Regions from separate parts of the Streptomyces sp. NPDC058697 genome, predicted to be linked through region 1. Evidence: riboswitches for the same ligand, from Rfam matches in the RefSeq annotation. Region 1 holds a riboswitch; the other holds the start of a gene.
The links. A riboswitch is a leader RNA that binds a small molecule or an ion and turns the genes downstream of it on or off. The one in region 1 is predicted to bind cyclic di-AMP.

Region 1 (7,704 bases):
GCCTGGGCCGCCATCACCCCGTCGTCCGCAAGGCGCTGCACGACGTCCTCGACGCCCAGCTCGCCGACCTCACCCGCTTCGACTGCCAGCCGCTGCCCGGGCTGCTGGCGGAGAAGCTGCTCACGCACAGTCCGCATCTGGACCGGGTGTTCTTCGGCAACAGCGGTACGGAGGCCGTCGAGACCGCGCTGAAGTTCGCCCGGTACGCGACCGGAAAGCCGCGCGTTCTGTACTGCACGCACGCCTTCCACGGTCTGACCACCGGGTCCCTGTCCGTGAACGGCGAGGACGGCTTCCGGGACGGCTTCGCCCCGCTGCTGCCCGACACGGCCGTCCCGCTCGGCGATCTCGACGCGCTGGCAAGGGAGTTGAAGAAGGGCGACGTCGCCGCGCTGATCGTCGAGCCGATCCAGGGCAAGGGCGTGCATGAATCGCCGCCCGGATATCTGCGCGGCGCACAGGAGTTGCTGCGCAAGCACAAGGCACTGCTCATCGCCGACGAGGTGCAGACGGGCCTCGGGCGGACCGGGGACTTCTACGCCTACCAGCACGAGGAGGGTGTGGAGCCGGATCTGGTCTGTGTGGCCAAGGCGCTGTCCGGCGGCTATGTCCCGGTCGGGGCGACGCTCGGCAAGGACTGGATCTTCAAGAAGGTCTACTCGACCATGGACCGCGTCCTCGTGCACTCCGCGAGCTTCGGGGCCAACGCGCAGGCCATGGCGGCCGGACTCGCCGTCCTTTCGGTCATGGAGAACGAGCAGATCGTCGCCAACGCCCGGGCCACGGGGGAGCAGTTGAAGTCCCGGCTCGCGGCGCTCGTCGACAAGTACGAGCTGCTGAGCGATGTGCGCGGCCGTGGGCTGATGATCGGCATCGAGTTCGGGCGGCCCAAGTCGCTGAAGCTGCGCAGCCGTTGGACGATGCTGCAGGCCGCGCGGAAGGGGCTGTTCGCCCAGATGGTGGTCGTGCCGCTGCTGCAACGGCACCGGATCCTCACCCAGGTCTCCGGCGACCATCTGGAGGTGATCAAGCTGATCCCGCCACTGGTCGTCGGGGAGCGGGACGTGGACCGGTTCGTGGAGGCCTTCACCGCGGTGATGGACGACGCGCACAGCGGGGGCGGGCTGATGTGGGACTTCGGGAAGACGCTGGTGAAACAGGCGGTCGCCAACCGTTAGGTTCCTCTGCCGCGGACCGGTCTTGTCGCCCCGGAACCGGTCGCTTTTGCCTCTGAGGTAAGAAATTTGCCTCAGAGGTAAGTCTCCGGCTCAATGGAGGACATGAACCCTGTCGAGGGTACGAGCCCTTCCGAGCCGGGGGCGGCCGACGAGCTGCCCGCGGTCGCGCCCCAGCTGCGTGCACTGCGGCGCCGTGCCTCCCTCACCCTGGAGTCCGCGGCCCGCACCGCAGGGCTCTCGCCCGCGCATCTGTCCCGTCTGGAGACCGGACAGCGCCAGCCCTCGCTGCCGATGCTGCTCGCACTGGCCCGCATCTACGGTACGACCGTCTCCGAGCTGCTCGGCGAGACGGTCGCCGAGCGGGACGCCGTCGTGCGCGCCGCCGACATGGAGCCCACCCAGGCCGCCGGCTGGACGTACTGGCAGGCCGGTGCGGCCGGCCGTGGCATGCAGTCCCTGCGGGTGCACGTCCCGTACGGGGCGCAGGGAGACATCGTGCGGGTCCACCCCGGCGAGGAGTGGCTGTACGTCCTGGAGGGGCGGCTGCGGCTGCGCCTCGGGGACACCGCACACGTCCTCGCGCCCGGCGACAGCGCGCACTTCGACTCGCTGACCCCGCACCGGATCGCCGCCGCGGACCGGGACGGGGCCGAGCTCCTCTTCGTACACACCCTGCTGCAGAGCCCCACGGCCACCCTGTGCCTCGGGCCGACGACCCCCGGAGAGACGTCATGAAGGACATGGAGGAGAAGTTCCCGCGCGCTCTGTGGGTGCGGCTCATCATCTACGTGGCGGTCGGACACATCTTCGCCGCCTTCATCTACCTGCTGTTCTCGCTCGGAGCGCAGGGGCAGTAGCAGCAGCCGTCTCTGAGGAGCGGGAGACGGGGGCGGTCCGCGGTGCCGGGTCGGTCGGCGGGAGCCGGTCAGTCGAGGAACCGCTCCCGCAGGCGCTCCCGGATCTCGGGGGTCACGCCCAGGCCCTGCTCCAGATACGCGTCCACGCCGCCCCACTTCTCCTCGATCGTGTCGAACGCCGCCTCCAGGTACTCGGCGCGCGCGTCGAAGAGGGGGCTGAGCAGCTCCATCACCTCGGGGGAGTACGCCGAGGCGGAGGACTTGCTGCGGTGCACCTTGTAGCGGCGGTGCGTCGCGTTCGACTCCAGGTAGTCCGCGACGATGGCCTCGCGCTCGACGCCGAGGGCGAGGAGCGTCACGGCGATGGAGATGCCGGCGCGGTCCTTGCCCGCCGCGCAGTGCATCAGGGCGGGGACGCTGTCCTCGGCCATCGAGTGCAGCACCTGGCGGTGCTCGGCCGTGCGCTCCTTGATTATCGCGCGGTAGGAACCGATCATCCGGTCCGCCGCCTTGCCGTCCCCGAGGATCGAGCGCAGCTGGTCCAGATCGCCGTCGCGGACCATCGTCCAGAACTCCGCGCCGTGCGCCGGGTCGGTCAGCGGAAGGTTCACGTTCCGCACGCCGGGCAGCTCGATGTCCGGACCCTCCAGCTTCTGGTCGGCGGCATTGCGGAAGTCGAAGATCGTGTGCAGGCCCAGGGACGCGAGGAACTCGGCGTCCGACTCCGTCGCATGCGCGAGATGGCCGCTGCGGAACAGCCGTCCGTACGCCACCCGTCGGCCGTCCACCGTCGGCAGGCCGCCCACATCACGGAAGTTGCGCACTCCAGCCAGCTCGGGCTCGGTCGACGGGACCTGCTGCGTCACGGGGGCTCCTCCCATTCGGCTGCCGACGCGGCTCGTCGACGAAGTGCGTTCTCGACGATACGACATCGATTCGTACGCCAATGAGTTGTCCACAGGCGTTGCCGGGGAGGTACGCGGCACATAATGATGTTGATGATTGAGCGTGCCTGTTCGGATCTGTGAGGGTTTGATGTTGGAGATCGGCGAAGACGGTCGTACGTGGCTTCTTTCGGGCCCGGCGAGCAGTTATGCCCTGCGGCTCGGCGAGGACGACGCGCTGCTGCATCTGCACTGGGGTCCGCGTATCGCGCTCGCCGACGCCGAGGCACTCGCCGCCGGCCCGGGACCGGAGTACTGGGCCTTCGAGGCCACCCTCGACGGGCACGAGGAGTATCCGGTGGAGGGCGGCCCCCGTTTCGTACGGCCCGCCCTCTCCGTGCGGACGGACGAGCGGCGCGGCACGGAATGGCGCTTCGAGACGTACGAGGCGGACGGTGACGAGCTGCGGCTGCGGTTCTCCGACTCCGGGCTCGGGATCACGCTGCACTACCGGATGCGGGCCGGGACCGACGTCGTCGAGCGGTGGGTGACCCTCGCCAACGAAGGGCCCGCACTGGAGGTGCTGCGCGCCGACTCCGCGGCCTGGACGCTGCCGCAGCGCGACGGCTGGCGGCTGTCCCAGCTGCACGGGCGGTGGGCGGCGGAGTCCCGGCTCGTACGCTCCGAACTCACCTACGGTGAGAAGGTCATCGGCAGCCGCCGCGGGCACACCTCGCACCAGCACCTGCCCTGGGTCGCCCTGGACGCCGACGGAGCGGCCACCGAGGAGCGGGGCGAGGTCTACGGCTGCGCCCTCGCCTGGTCGGGCACCTGGCGGATCGCCGTGGCCCAACTCCCGGACGCGCGCGTGCAGATCACCGGCGGGGTCGGGTACGACGACTCGGGGCTGCTGCGGCTGGAGCCGGGGGAGAGCTTCGTCACACCCGTCTTCGCGGGGCTGTGGAGCGACGGCGGATTCGGCGGCGCGAGCCGCGCCTGGCACGCCTACCAGCACGCGTACGTGATCCCGGACGCGGACCAGCACCGACCGGTGCTCTACAACTCCTGGGAGGCCACGGAGTTCGACATCTCCGAGGAGCAGCAGGGCGTGCTGGCGCGGCGGGCCGCCGAGATGGGGGTCGAGCTGTTCGTGGTCGACGACGGCTGGTTCGGGGCGCGCACCAGCGACCGGGCCGGGCTCGGCGACTGGACGCCCAACCCCGACCGCTTCCCGGCCGGCCTCAAGCCCCTCGCCGACGAGGTGCACGCGCTGGGGATGCAGTTCGGGATCTGGGTCGAGCCCGAAATGGTCAATCCGGACAGCGAGCTGTACCGCGCGCACCCCGACTGGGTGCAGTTCCAACCGGGACGAAAGAGGACGGAGCTACGCAATCAGCTCGTTCTGAACCTCGCCCGCGAGGACGTCCAGGAGTACCTGTGGGAGCAGCTCGACACGCTGCTCTCCAGCGCGCCGATCGACTATGTGAAGTGGGACTTCAACCGCTGCTTCACGGATGCGGGATGGCCCGGCGAGGCCTACCCGCAGCGGCTCTGGGTGGACCATGTGCACGCCCTGTACCGCCTCCTGGACCGGCTGCGGGAGGCCCACCCGGGCGTCGCCTTCGAGTCCTGCTCGGGCGGCGGCGGCCGTATCGACCTGGGGATCATGGCGCGTACGGACCAGGTGTGGACCTCGGACAACACCGACCCGCTCGACCGGCTCGCCATCCAGCACGGTTTCAGCCAGGTGCATCCCGCGCGGACCATGGCCGCCTGGGTCACCGACAGCCCGAACACCCAGCTCAACGGCCGGGTCAGCTCGTTGCGCTTCCGCTTCGTGAGCGCGATGGCCGGAGTGCTCGGTGTCGGCGGCGACCTGACCCGGTGGAGCGACGAGGAGCTGGCCGAGGCGCGGACGTGGGTGGAGCTCTACAAGGAGATCCGGCCCGTCGTGCAGGGCGGGGACCTCTACCGGCTGCGGGCGCCGGAGGGTGGCCTGAGCGCCGTGCAGTACACGCGTGACGGCGAGGTCGTCGTCCTCGCGTGGCTCCAGGCCCAGCACTACGGCGAGCCGGTCGCTCCGGTGCGGCTGCGCGGACTCGACCCGGCAGCGGCGTACGAATGCCTCGAAACGGGCGAAGTCCACCGCGGGGCGGTGCTGTTGCATCACGGGTTGCGGACGGGGCTGCACGGTGACCTTGATGCGGCAGTTTTCCGGCTGCGTCGCATGTGACTGTTGTGTCCGTAATGGAGCCTTAAATCCAACTCGCTCTGGAATAAAGGCTCCTGGAACGGCACTCCGTGAGCAGCGTCATATTCGTGACGGTCCGCTGTTGCCATGTTCACGTAATTCAGCTGCGTTTTCAGGGATTTAACAAACGGGGGAGATCCCTGCTTTACGCAGCGTGACCGTCATTTCGGTCAGGGATCAAGAGAACGGGGCACACAGGAAACCCCAAAGGTTGTTACTGCGTCTTCATGTCGCTTACGTTCGCCACCAATCCGGACGGACGCCCAATCCTGCCGCCGCCCGGAATCCGCTCACCCACCCGTACACGGCAGGAGCGGGGGACCCACAGGTAGAACGCCTGTTCCGGTCTCCGGAACGGCTAGGGGTTAAGTCGTGCGCAAACACGGCCGGGCATCTCCAGCTCGCACCCGACAGCTCACCTCGCAGGCGCCGGAGAGGAATTCGCCATGCCCGCGAAGGGTAAGCACCGCCGTCCCAAGTCCCAGCGTTTCACCCGCTCCATAGCCGTCGCCGGAACCGGCGGCGCGGCGCTCGCCCTTCCGCTGCTCGGCGCGACCGGAGCGCAGGCCGCGACTTCGCAGTCCGCCGCCGATTCCGTGGCGAGCGTCTCGAATGTCGCGAGCAAGGCCGCCGAATCGGCGCCCGCCGCCGCCGACAAGAAGGCCGAGGCGAAGAAGGCCGCGGCCAAGACCTATTCCGTGCGAGCGGGCGACTCCCTGTCGAAGATCGCCGGCACGCAGAACGTCAGCGGTGGCTGGAAGAAGCTGTACGAGGACAACCGCAAGGCGATCGGCGGTGACCCGGCGCTCATCCACCCGGGCCTGAAGCTCTCGATCGGCAAGGCCGCCGCCACTTCGAGCTCCGACTCCGGCGCCTCCAAGGCCACCCAGTCCTCCGCGAAGAAGGCGGCCCCCAAGGCTGCCGCTCCCAAGGCTGCCGCCGCTCCCAAGGCCGCGGACGACGCCGGTGCCGCCGGCTTCACGCTGCCGGTCGCGGGCGCGAGCGTCGGCACCCCGTACAAGATGTCGGGCAGCATGTGGTCCAGCGGGTACCACACCGGCGTCGACTTCGTGGTCCCGACCGGCACGTCCCTCAAGTCCGTCGGCGCGGGCACGGTCGTCTCGGCCGGCTGGGGCGGCGCGTACGGCAACCAGGTCGTCATCCAGCTCGAAGACGGCCGCTATGCCCAGTACGCCCACCTGTCCTCCCTCTCCGTCTCGGCCGGACAGGCCGTGACCGGGGGCCAGCAGGTCGGCCTCTCCGGCGCGACGGGCAACGTCACCGGCCCGCACCTGCACTTCGAGATCCGCACCACCCCGGACTACGGCTCGGACGTGGACCCGCTGGCCTACCTGCGCGGCAAGGGCGTCTCCATCTGACCCGACGCCGGGCACGCCCACGCGGCGTACCACTCCGCTCGTCTCCGAAGGCCGGACCCTGTGATCCCCGGGGTCCGGCCTTCGGTGTTTCGGTTCTGTGGCATGGCCGGGCGATGTGTCGACAGGGTGCGAGAGCTGCGACAACATCCCTGATCGAGCGCCTTATTCCGGGATTGACCAACACTTGACGAGTGGCTTATCTCACCGCGCGTCAACCCCTTCCTACGGTCGCGTAGCTCACACCCGAAGGTGAATCATGGCCCGATGTGGCAGACGATTCGAAGAATGACAACAGATCAGTGATCGGGTCGTACGTGGCGGTGGGGGACAGCTTCACCGAGGGCGTCGGCGACCTTGGCCCGGACGGGGCGTTCGTCGGCTGGGCCGACCGGTTCGCGGTGCTTCTCGCGGACCGCCGGCCCGAGGGCGACTTCGACTACACCAACCTCGCCGTCCGCGGGAAACTCCTCGACCAGATCGTCGAGGACCAGTTGACGCGCGCGAAGCAACTCGCGCCCGACCTGGTCTCCTTCTGCGCGGGCGGCAACGACATCATCCGGCCGGGCACCGATCCCGACGAGGTCGCGGAGCGCTTCGAGCGCGCCGTCGCGGACCTCACGTCGGCCGTCGGCACGGTCCTCGTGACCACCGGCTTCGACACCCGTGGCGTACCCGTGCTCAAGCACATGCGCGGCAAGATCGCCACGTACAACCTCCATATCCGGTCCATCGCCGACCGGTACGGCTGTCCCGTGCTCGACCTGTGGTCCCTCAAGACCATCCAGGACCGGCGGGCCTGGGACGGCGACCGGCTCCATCTGTCGCCCGAGGGACACACGCGGGTCGCCCTGCGCGCCGGCCAGGTCCTCGGCCTGGAAGTGCCCGCGGATCCCGACCAGCCGTGGCCCCCGCTGCCGCCGCGCGGCACGCTCGAAATGCGGCGCGACAACATCCACTGGGCGCGCGAGTACCTGGTCCCGTGGATCGGGCGGCGACTGCGCGGGGAGTCCTCCGGGGACCGCGTGGTGGCGAAGGGGAGCTTGTCGCCCGGCGACATCAAGATGCGGATCGAGCCGGTGGCTTGAAGGTCCGAGGGCTTAAGGGCCTTCGGTGGCGGGCCGCGGTTCCACCGACGGTCTCGACCGGTGGCCCGAA
Region 2 (7,704 bases), 110 kb from region 1:
GCCTACACCAACAACGACCTGAACTCGGCCACCGCGACGACGCTGTTCGACATCAACACGACTTCGGACCAGGTCGTCATCCAGTCGCCGCCCGCCAACGGCCTGCTGGTCCCGACCGGCTCACTCGGCTTCGACGCCGGTGTCAACGCGGGCTTCGACATCTTCAGCGATCTGAGCGCCGGCAAGACGATCTCGAACACGGCCTTCGCCACCCTGACCCCGGCCGGTGCCTCGACGTCGACGTTCTACACCGTCGACGTGCTCACCGGAGCCACGACCAGTGTGGACCAGTTCCCCATAGCCATCACCGATGTCGCCGTCTCGCTCGACATGAGCTGACACTTTCGCAGACCTGCCGTCTCCGGAACGAGACGATCAGAGGCCGTATCGGGCGGCGCCTCGCGCGCCCACCGATACGGCCTCCGGGTCAGCCTCCGGGTCAGGGTCAGGCAGGCCGGATCACGCTGTGGATCGCCGACTCGCCGGCCCAGTGGATCGATTCCTCACGGATGGCCGCCCCCGGGCTCGGCGCGTGAACCATCATGCCGTTGCCGCTGTAGATGCCGACATGGCCGATGTGCCCGTGGAAGAGGACCAGGTCGCCGAGACGGATGTCGGAGAGGGGAACCGCCATGCCGGCGGTCGCCTGATCGTTCACGCCACGCGGGAGTGCGACCCCGGCCGCCTTCCAGGCCGCCTGGGTGAGGCTGGAGCAGTCGTACGAGCCCGGCCCCATCGCTCCCCACACACAGGGCTTGCCGATCTGCTCACGGGCGAAGTCGACCGCTGTCGCCGCCTTCCCGCCGTATCCCGGGGTCGACCCGCCGTAACCGGGGGTCGTAGCGCCGTATCCGGGGTTCGAGGTGGCGTATCCGGGGTTCGAAGCGCCGTCCGAGCCGATGGGCAGGCCCGTGCCGACCGGCGTACGGGCGTCGACGGGCGGAGCCATACCGAACGACAGGTCCGGTCCCATGGGCAGGTCCATGCCGATTGACGGAGCCGGAGCAAAGGACGGAACCGGAGCCGCAGCCGGAGCGGCGGGCAGGCCCATGCCGAGCGTCAGGTCCGGGCCGCCCAGGGCGTCGACGGACAGGTGCGTGCCGAAACCGGCCGACTGCGACTGCGGCTGCGACTGCTGCTGCCACCATTCGGCCTCGGCCTGGCGGTAGCCCTGCCCCTCGGTGGTGGCCCAGGCGGTCGCCGCCGGCGCGGGTTCGATGGCCGCCACCGGGGCGCTCCGCCGGGCGGTGTGCGCGGACAGCAGTTCACGGGCCTTCGCGAGCTTGCTCTGGTTCCGCTGCTTGGAGGTCTTCAGCGGCTGCCGCGGATCAGCGGCGGGCAGTGCGGGCATGACCGCGGTGGCGTCCTGACGCTGCTGGGGCACGGCCGGCAGCGCGGCGACGGGACCCGCGGTCAACTCCGCCACGGGCCGGGCGGCTGTCGCGGCGCCGGGTCCGGCGGTCAGCTCCAGGACGGGCTTGGCCGCCGCTTCCAGCGCACGGTCGGGCGACCGCTCCCCCGGACGGTCACCGGTGCTCTTGGGCCGCGCCGCGGCCTGGCCGCGGTCCGGCATCCTGTCGGGCGGCAGCACGGCGGGGATGAGGGGCCCCAGCTGCGAGCGTCCGACGTCGAACCACTGCTTGGCGCGGTCGTTCAGAGCGGGGGCAGGGGCGGAAACCGTGTCGGCGCGCCCACGCCCAGCGTCGGGTCCGGGCGTCACACGCTCGCGCGGGCGCCCCGAGTTCATCGCCCGGGTCGCGTTGTAGTTCCCGCTGACGGTCTCTGCCTGGTCGTAGAGGCTGCTGATCCGCTGCTGGACTTCTTCGCGACTCGGCTTGTCGTCCTCTCGCGCGGGCGAGGAGCCGCCGGCCGAGGAGTAGAGGTCCACTGAGGTGGCGGCCGCCGTCGCGAGGGCGGGCCGGGGTATACCCGGGAGGTTGCTGCCTCCGGGGCGCGTGGTTCGTTCCGGCGCGATGGGAGCCGTACTCCTTCCGTGCTCCGCCTACCGAGTTAGCTGTCGGGTTCGGGCGAGGAATCCGGAAGGTATGCCCTACGGCCCTTGCCCTGTCGGGCGGTTGGGCCGATTCACCCCAAAGTTCGGTTGGGTCCCCGGTTCCGGTCGCCGCGAGGGCCACCGAATTCGGCGGAGGCCGCGCGACCCGGCGAGGTTCACCGGAGGGAGTCGTGCGTCCTGTCCGTCAACTTAGCCAACATGTGCACCTCGTGTGAAGATTGAAGGGCGAAGTGTCCGATATATAACTGTGACCTTCGTCGTACCGGGTCGAGACATCGCCGGACTTCGGCGACTTCTCACGGTTCGCAACTCCCGCCGTGACGCCCGTGCCGCCCGCGCCGGGCAAGTACAGCTTCGTGAACGCGCGTTGCGCGCGCCACGGGACGGCGATCCTCGCTTGTGGGACGGGGCACCGGCTCTCCCCCGGACCGCCGGTGCCCACGCCCCACTCAGGTCATCGGCGGTACACGCGGCAGTGGAGGGCACGCTCCACCGTGGCGGCCATGGTCTGCTGGCCCTGCGCGTTGGGGTGGGCGGGTGCGGCCGGACCCTCCGGGACCAGGGGTTCGATCCAGCGCTCGCCGGCCGGCTTGCACATGTCGTGTCCCACCGTCGGGGTGTACGTGTCGACGTAGCCCGCGCCGTTTGCCGACGCCTGGCTCGCGAGCATCGCGTTGAGCTTCTTCTCGGTGTCCCGCAGATAGGCGAAGTCACCGGCCGCGAGCGGTACGGCGGAGCCGGTGCAGCCGACCCCGTCGTCCGGGAACAGGTCGGGATAGCCGACCACCAGGACCTTGGCGTGCGGAGCCCGCTGCCGGACGGCGTCCAGCGCCGCGGCGATCTTGGGAGCGGTGTCGTTGACGCGCTGCTCCAGCTGGTCGGTGCCGCCGCTGGTGAAGAAGGCCTGGCACGGGTTGCCCGTCGGGTCCTTGGACGTCAGTCCGGCGCAGGTGGCCAGATTTCTGGAGAAGCCGATGTCGTTGCCACCGATGGTCAGGGTGACCACGTCCGTGTCCGCGCCGAGTGCGTCCAGTTGCGGCGGCTGCGCGCCCTGGGGGCCGGCCAGGGCCGTCGTCGTGGCACCCGAACAACTGACGTCGGTCAGCTGCCAGTTCCTCGCTGCCGCGAGGAGGGACGGATGGTTCCGGTCGGACCGCGCACACGCGGAGTCGACCTGGGTCGGTATGCCGGGGCCGGAGGCGTAGGAGTCGCCCAGGGCCACGTAGTTCACGGTGCGCGCGGTGGATGTCGAGGGTGCCGAGGCGCTCGCCGCTGTCGCCCCCGCGGTCGACAGGGCCATCGCGCAACACCCCACCAGGGCGCCGCGCAGCAGGCCTCGTCGGCCGGGGGATCTCTTGGTCTGCTTGTTCAAGTCCGTCCATTCGTCGGGCCCCCGAAGCGCTCGTCGAGTCACTCCGCAAGTCGCTCCGCCAACAGGTGCCGGGTGCGGGGGCGTTGTGCTGTCATCACGTCAAACGCCGCACGAATCAAGGAGGTTCACTCATGGGCGGGACAACATGGGTCGGGGCTCTACTGGTTGTGGCTGCGCCGGCGGTGGGATTCGGCGTAGGCGTGGGCCCGGAAGGCGAGGACGGGGTCGTCGGAGAGCTGGATGCCGGTGGTGACGCGGGTGGGGTTGAAGGCCTGCGTGTTCCAGGGATCCTGGTCGTCGGCGGGGGCGTTGATCTCCAGGCGCCCGGCGGTGATCTCCTTGCGGTGGTCGGGCCAGACGGTGCTGGGGTCGTGGGTGGGGTCGTCGGGTTCGGCGAGTTGGATCCGCAGTTCGAACGCCACCGGTGCGTGCTCCAGGCGCTGGTGCAGTTCGTCGGTCAGGTAGTGCGGGGTGCGGGTGGCCGCCTCGGCCGCGGTCAGGTCGGTGCGTCCGGCCACCGGTTCCCAGCGGTACCGCACGGGCCGCCTGCCGCCGGCCGCGTCGACCCAGATGAAGGCGTGGATGGCCCAGTAGGCGGCGGAGGCATAGCTGACGGGTATGGGCGGCTGCTGTGCGACGGCTTCGGCCAGGTGGGGATGGGCACCGACGAACGCGTACACCCGGGCCGGGTCGGGCTGGTTGGTCACGGGGTCGGGGCGCAGGGCCTCGGTCAGCTCCAGGAACTCCCCGGGCGTCGAGGCGACGAACCGGGGGACGGTGAGGGCGACGAGGTCGGTGTCACTCCCGTCGTGCAGGTGGAAGCGGGTGGCCATGCCGCGGGTGACCGGGGCGGTGTCGGGCGTGTGGGGATTTCCCTCGGAGTTCGAGAACCGTACGGTGGCCGGAACCGTCCGCGTCTGCAGGTGCGCGGCCGTGGTCAGGGCGGCCGCGGCCCCGGTGGGAGTGAAGGTGGCCCGGAAGCCGGCCCCCCGGGCACTGGACCGGCGGTATCCGGGATGCCTCCCGCTCATACGCTCCATGCTGTCGACAACCTGGACGGCCAGGGCCTGATCTGCGGAACTGCTCGGCATGTCATTCCTTCCAAGACGAAACACTCACGGAGCCCTGGCATGCAGCGAACAGACCCAAGGCTTGTGAGGGGGCGGACCGCCCTCCGACGAGCCATTCGCAGGCCTCGCCACATGCGGTCTACGAGCCACTCCGGGGCCAGGTTCACTCGTCTCCGGGATCCTGCAGGTCCGTGACGTCAGCTTTTGCTGGGGTCGGCCCAGGACCGCTTCATCGCCTGGTCGTTGGGGTTCGTCAGACAGGGCCACAAGGGCATGCCGTCACCGGAGCAGGCCCACTGGTCCCGCCGTGTCGCCGAGGAGTCCGCGAACCTCAGAGTCGCCTCGGAACTCATGACGCGCACCGCGCGGGTCACCGACGCGCTGCGGCTCGAATCGACGCTCGGCTACTTCTGGTACATCCTCGGCCGCGAGGAAGAGGGAATCGACAGGCTGACCCGAACCCTGGACGCCTACGACACGGCCGTACGGACCTCGTCCGATCCCCGTCGGCCGACGCCGGAGGAGGAGTGGGCGCTCTCCTATGTCTTCGTCTGGCTGGCCTGGCTGAACCATGTCGCCGGACGACACGACATGGCGCTCAGATACGAGGAGCGTTACGAAGACTCCTGGCGGAGTGCCGGCAACCCGGATCTGGCCGTCGTGGGCCCGGTCTGGGAGGCCCTGCACGCGCGGCTTGCCGCCGAGGAGGGCTGGGAGGCCCGGTTCGCGGCGGCGGACGCGGGGATCGTGGGTACGGAGTTCGGCTGGGACCGGGTGGCCCTGCACTACGCCTGGTCGACGTACTGCCTGCACGCGGGAGACACGGCCGCCGCACGGGAGCACGCGCTGATCGGCATCGAGGTGTCCAAGGCCATCGACGACCCCGTCACCCTGTCGGTCTGCCTCACGGCCTGCGGCGACGCCGAGGAGAGCGTCGGCAGGAGGGAAGCGGCCCGGGAGCTGTGGAGCGAGGCCAGCGGCATCTTCCGGTCCATGGGCGCCCGTTCGCGGTGGGCCTACCGGGCGTTGCGGCTCGCTTTCCTCGATGTGGGAGAGGGGCTCCTCGACTCGGCGGACGGAAGGCTGGCCGAAGTGGAGAAGGTCGCTGCCGAACTCATCTCGTACGACCTCAGGGCCGCCGTCGCCAATCTGCGGGGCGTGGTCCTGGCCGGTCAGTCGCGCTTCGACGAGGCCGAGACCGTCTTCCGGGAGGTCTGGTCGGCACCGGCCTCTCCTCGAAACCGCAGGGCGGTGGCGGGACTCGCACTGACCGCCTGTGTGCCGCCGTCGGACCCGGAGAGCCCCGAGAGCCCCGAGAGCGCGGACCTGCACGGCATCCTCGGCGAGGCCGGGCGTCTGACCGGTCTGCTCGTGGAGCCGCTCACCCGGAACGCGCTCGGCGGTCTTCTGACCGACATCACGCAGCGGCGACAGGCTGAACCCGGGCGGAGATATCCCCTCCACGAGCGCCTGTCGGGCTCGCCGTCCGTGCTGGCCGCCTTCTGCTGAGGTTCCGTCGCCGTTCGGTGTTGTTCACAGCCATTTCCGCGCTGTCGGATCGGATCACCGATGCCGGCCCGGGCCGTTCAGCACTCCACTGAAGCCGGCCAGTACGGAAGGGTTGCCTGCGAGCCATGCCTGCACCCGGTCCGCCCCGATCGCGCCGCTCGGACCGGACTTGAAGTAGGCGTCCAGCTTGTCCAGCAGGGCGCCCACCGCTCGGCGGGCGAGCGGCTCACGTACCCGGTCGAGCGCCTCGCCTGCGCGGTCCATCCACATCCGCGCGTCGCTGAACGCCGAGGGGGTGGACGGGCCGAACGTCGCCACCGCGACCAGACCGACGGCGGACATCGCTCTGCGGTCGAGTGGCGCCGTGGGACTGTCCCAGACGCCGGCGAAGATCGTCCGCGCGTCCGAGAAGCGACCTGCCTGGAACGCCAGGGCCCCGTTCAGGATGGCCGCGGCGGCCCGGAGGTCGTCCGCGCTCAGTTCGTCCGCGAGCCGAGCCACCTCCGAGAGCCGCTTCCCGGCCGTCTCGACCTCTCCCTCCGCAATGTCCAGGCACACGATCCTGAGTGCGGCGTACGCGTACTGACCACGCGCGCCGATGGAACGGAGGATGCGCGCGGCTTCGGTCCAGTGCACGCGGGCGTGGTCGCGGAGGCCGGCGCTCTCGTCCGCGTCGCCGCGAAGGGTGAGGGCGCATGCCCTGGCGAAGTCGTCACCGGAGGCACGTGCCGCCGAGACGGCGGCCCGGCCATGGCTGCGGGCGCCGTCGATTTCGTCGGCCTGGAGGCAGTACGTCGTCCAGTTCGTCAGGAGAATCGCCCGGTCCCAGTGGAACTCGGTGCCCGCAACGCCTGCTTCTGCCCGTACGAAGAGTTCCGCCACGTCGTCCTGCCCGTTCAGCATGGCGTGGAGCGGCTCGTAACAGGGTCCCAGGACAGCGAGATCGGGGCTCTTGGCCTGCCGCCAGGCCGTCTCGAATCGATCGATGAAGCAGCTGCCCTCCACGTGCCGACCGACGACATGACTGAGCCAGACAAGCCATGCGAGGGCGTAGAAGAGTGCCCGCTCATCCTCTTCGGTGGCCCGGTACTCCTCTGCGGCGTCATAGGCCCGCACGCTGCGCTGGAGGCGGTCGATCCCCTCTTCCTCACGGCCGCTGATGATCCAGTAGCAGCCCCGTCGTGCTTCCAGCGACAGGGCCTGAGCGGTTCTCGCCCGGGCCATCATGAGATCGGAGGCCGCCCTGATGTTGGCGGACTCCGCGGTGTGCCGCCTGATCAACTCCCCCTGGTCTCCGGGCGCGTTGGCATCGGTGCTCTCGTGCACGAAACGCAGGGCCCAGGCCATGAAGCGTTCCTCCGCCCCAGTCGCCCTTCCTTCCTCCCGGAGCCGGTCCAGCGCGTACTCGCGGACCGTCTCCAGCATCCGCAGCCGACTTCCGTCGGGCGTCGAGACGGTGAACAGGAGTGATTTGTCGACCAGTTGGGCCAGTACCTGAAGGATCTCGTGGTGGTCCGCCTCGGGAAGTGGGATCGCTGTCTCCGCCACGTCGAGGGAACAGCCGCCGACATACAGGGCGAGTTCCGTCAGCACCCGCTGCTCGGTGGTGTCCAGGAGGGTGTAGCTCCAGTCGAGGACGGCACGCAGGGTGCGGTGCCGCGCGGGAGCGGTCCGCTTCCCCTTGGCCAGCAGGGCGAAGCGGTTGTCGAGGCGGAGTTCGATCTCGCGTACCGGCAGCA

Region 2: another riboswitch for cyclic di-AMP. It lies ahead of ACFWXQ_RS03780 (C40 family peptidase); the one in region 1 lies ahead of ACFWXQ_RS04250 (peptidoglycan DD-metalloendopeptidase family protein).

What each region holds. Positions count from the first base shown of each region.
Region 1 is NZ_JBHXSU010000001.1:1,004,362-1,012,065, reverse strand. It holds gene ACFWXQ_RS04275 (aspartate aminotransferase family protein) at 1-1,178, shown strand, start outside; gene ACFWXQ_RS04270 (helix-turn-helix domain-containing protein) at 1,281-1,913, shown strand; gene ACFWXQ_RS04265 (DUF6126 family protein) at 1,910-2,035, shown strand; gene ACFWXQ_RS04260 (tyrosine-protein phosphatase) at 2,104-2,901, opposite strand; gene ACFWXQ_RS04255 (alpha-galactosidase) at 3,071-5,152, shown strand; cyclic di-AMP (ydaO/yuaA leader) riboswitch at 5,448-5,612, shown strand; gene ACFWXQ_RS04250 (peptidoglycan DD-metalloendopeptidase family protein) at 5,617-6,549, shown strand; gene ACFWXQ_RS04245 (SGNH/GDSL hydrolase family protein) at 6,849-7,634, shown strand.
Region 2 is NZ_JBHXSU010000001.1:889,670-897,373, forward strand. It holds gene ACFWXQ_RS03775 (DUF4394 domain-containing protein) at 1-339, shown strand, start outside; gene ACFWXQ_RS03780 (C40 family peptidase) at 446-1,888, opposite strand; cyclic di-AMP (ydaO/yuaA leader) riboswitch at 1,984-2,156, opposite strand; gene ACFWXQ_RS03785 (SGNH/GDSL hydrolase family protein) at 2,469-3,314, opposite strand; gene ACFWXQ_RS03790 (catalase family peroxidase) at 3,545-4,477, opposite strand; gene ACFWXQ_RS03795 (hypothetical protein) at 4,661-5,965, shown strand; gene ACFWXQ_RS03800 (BTAD domain-containing putative transcriptional regulator) at 6,020-7,704, opposite strand, start outside.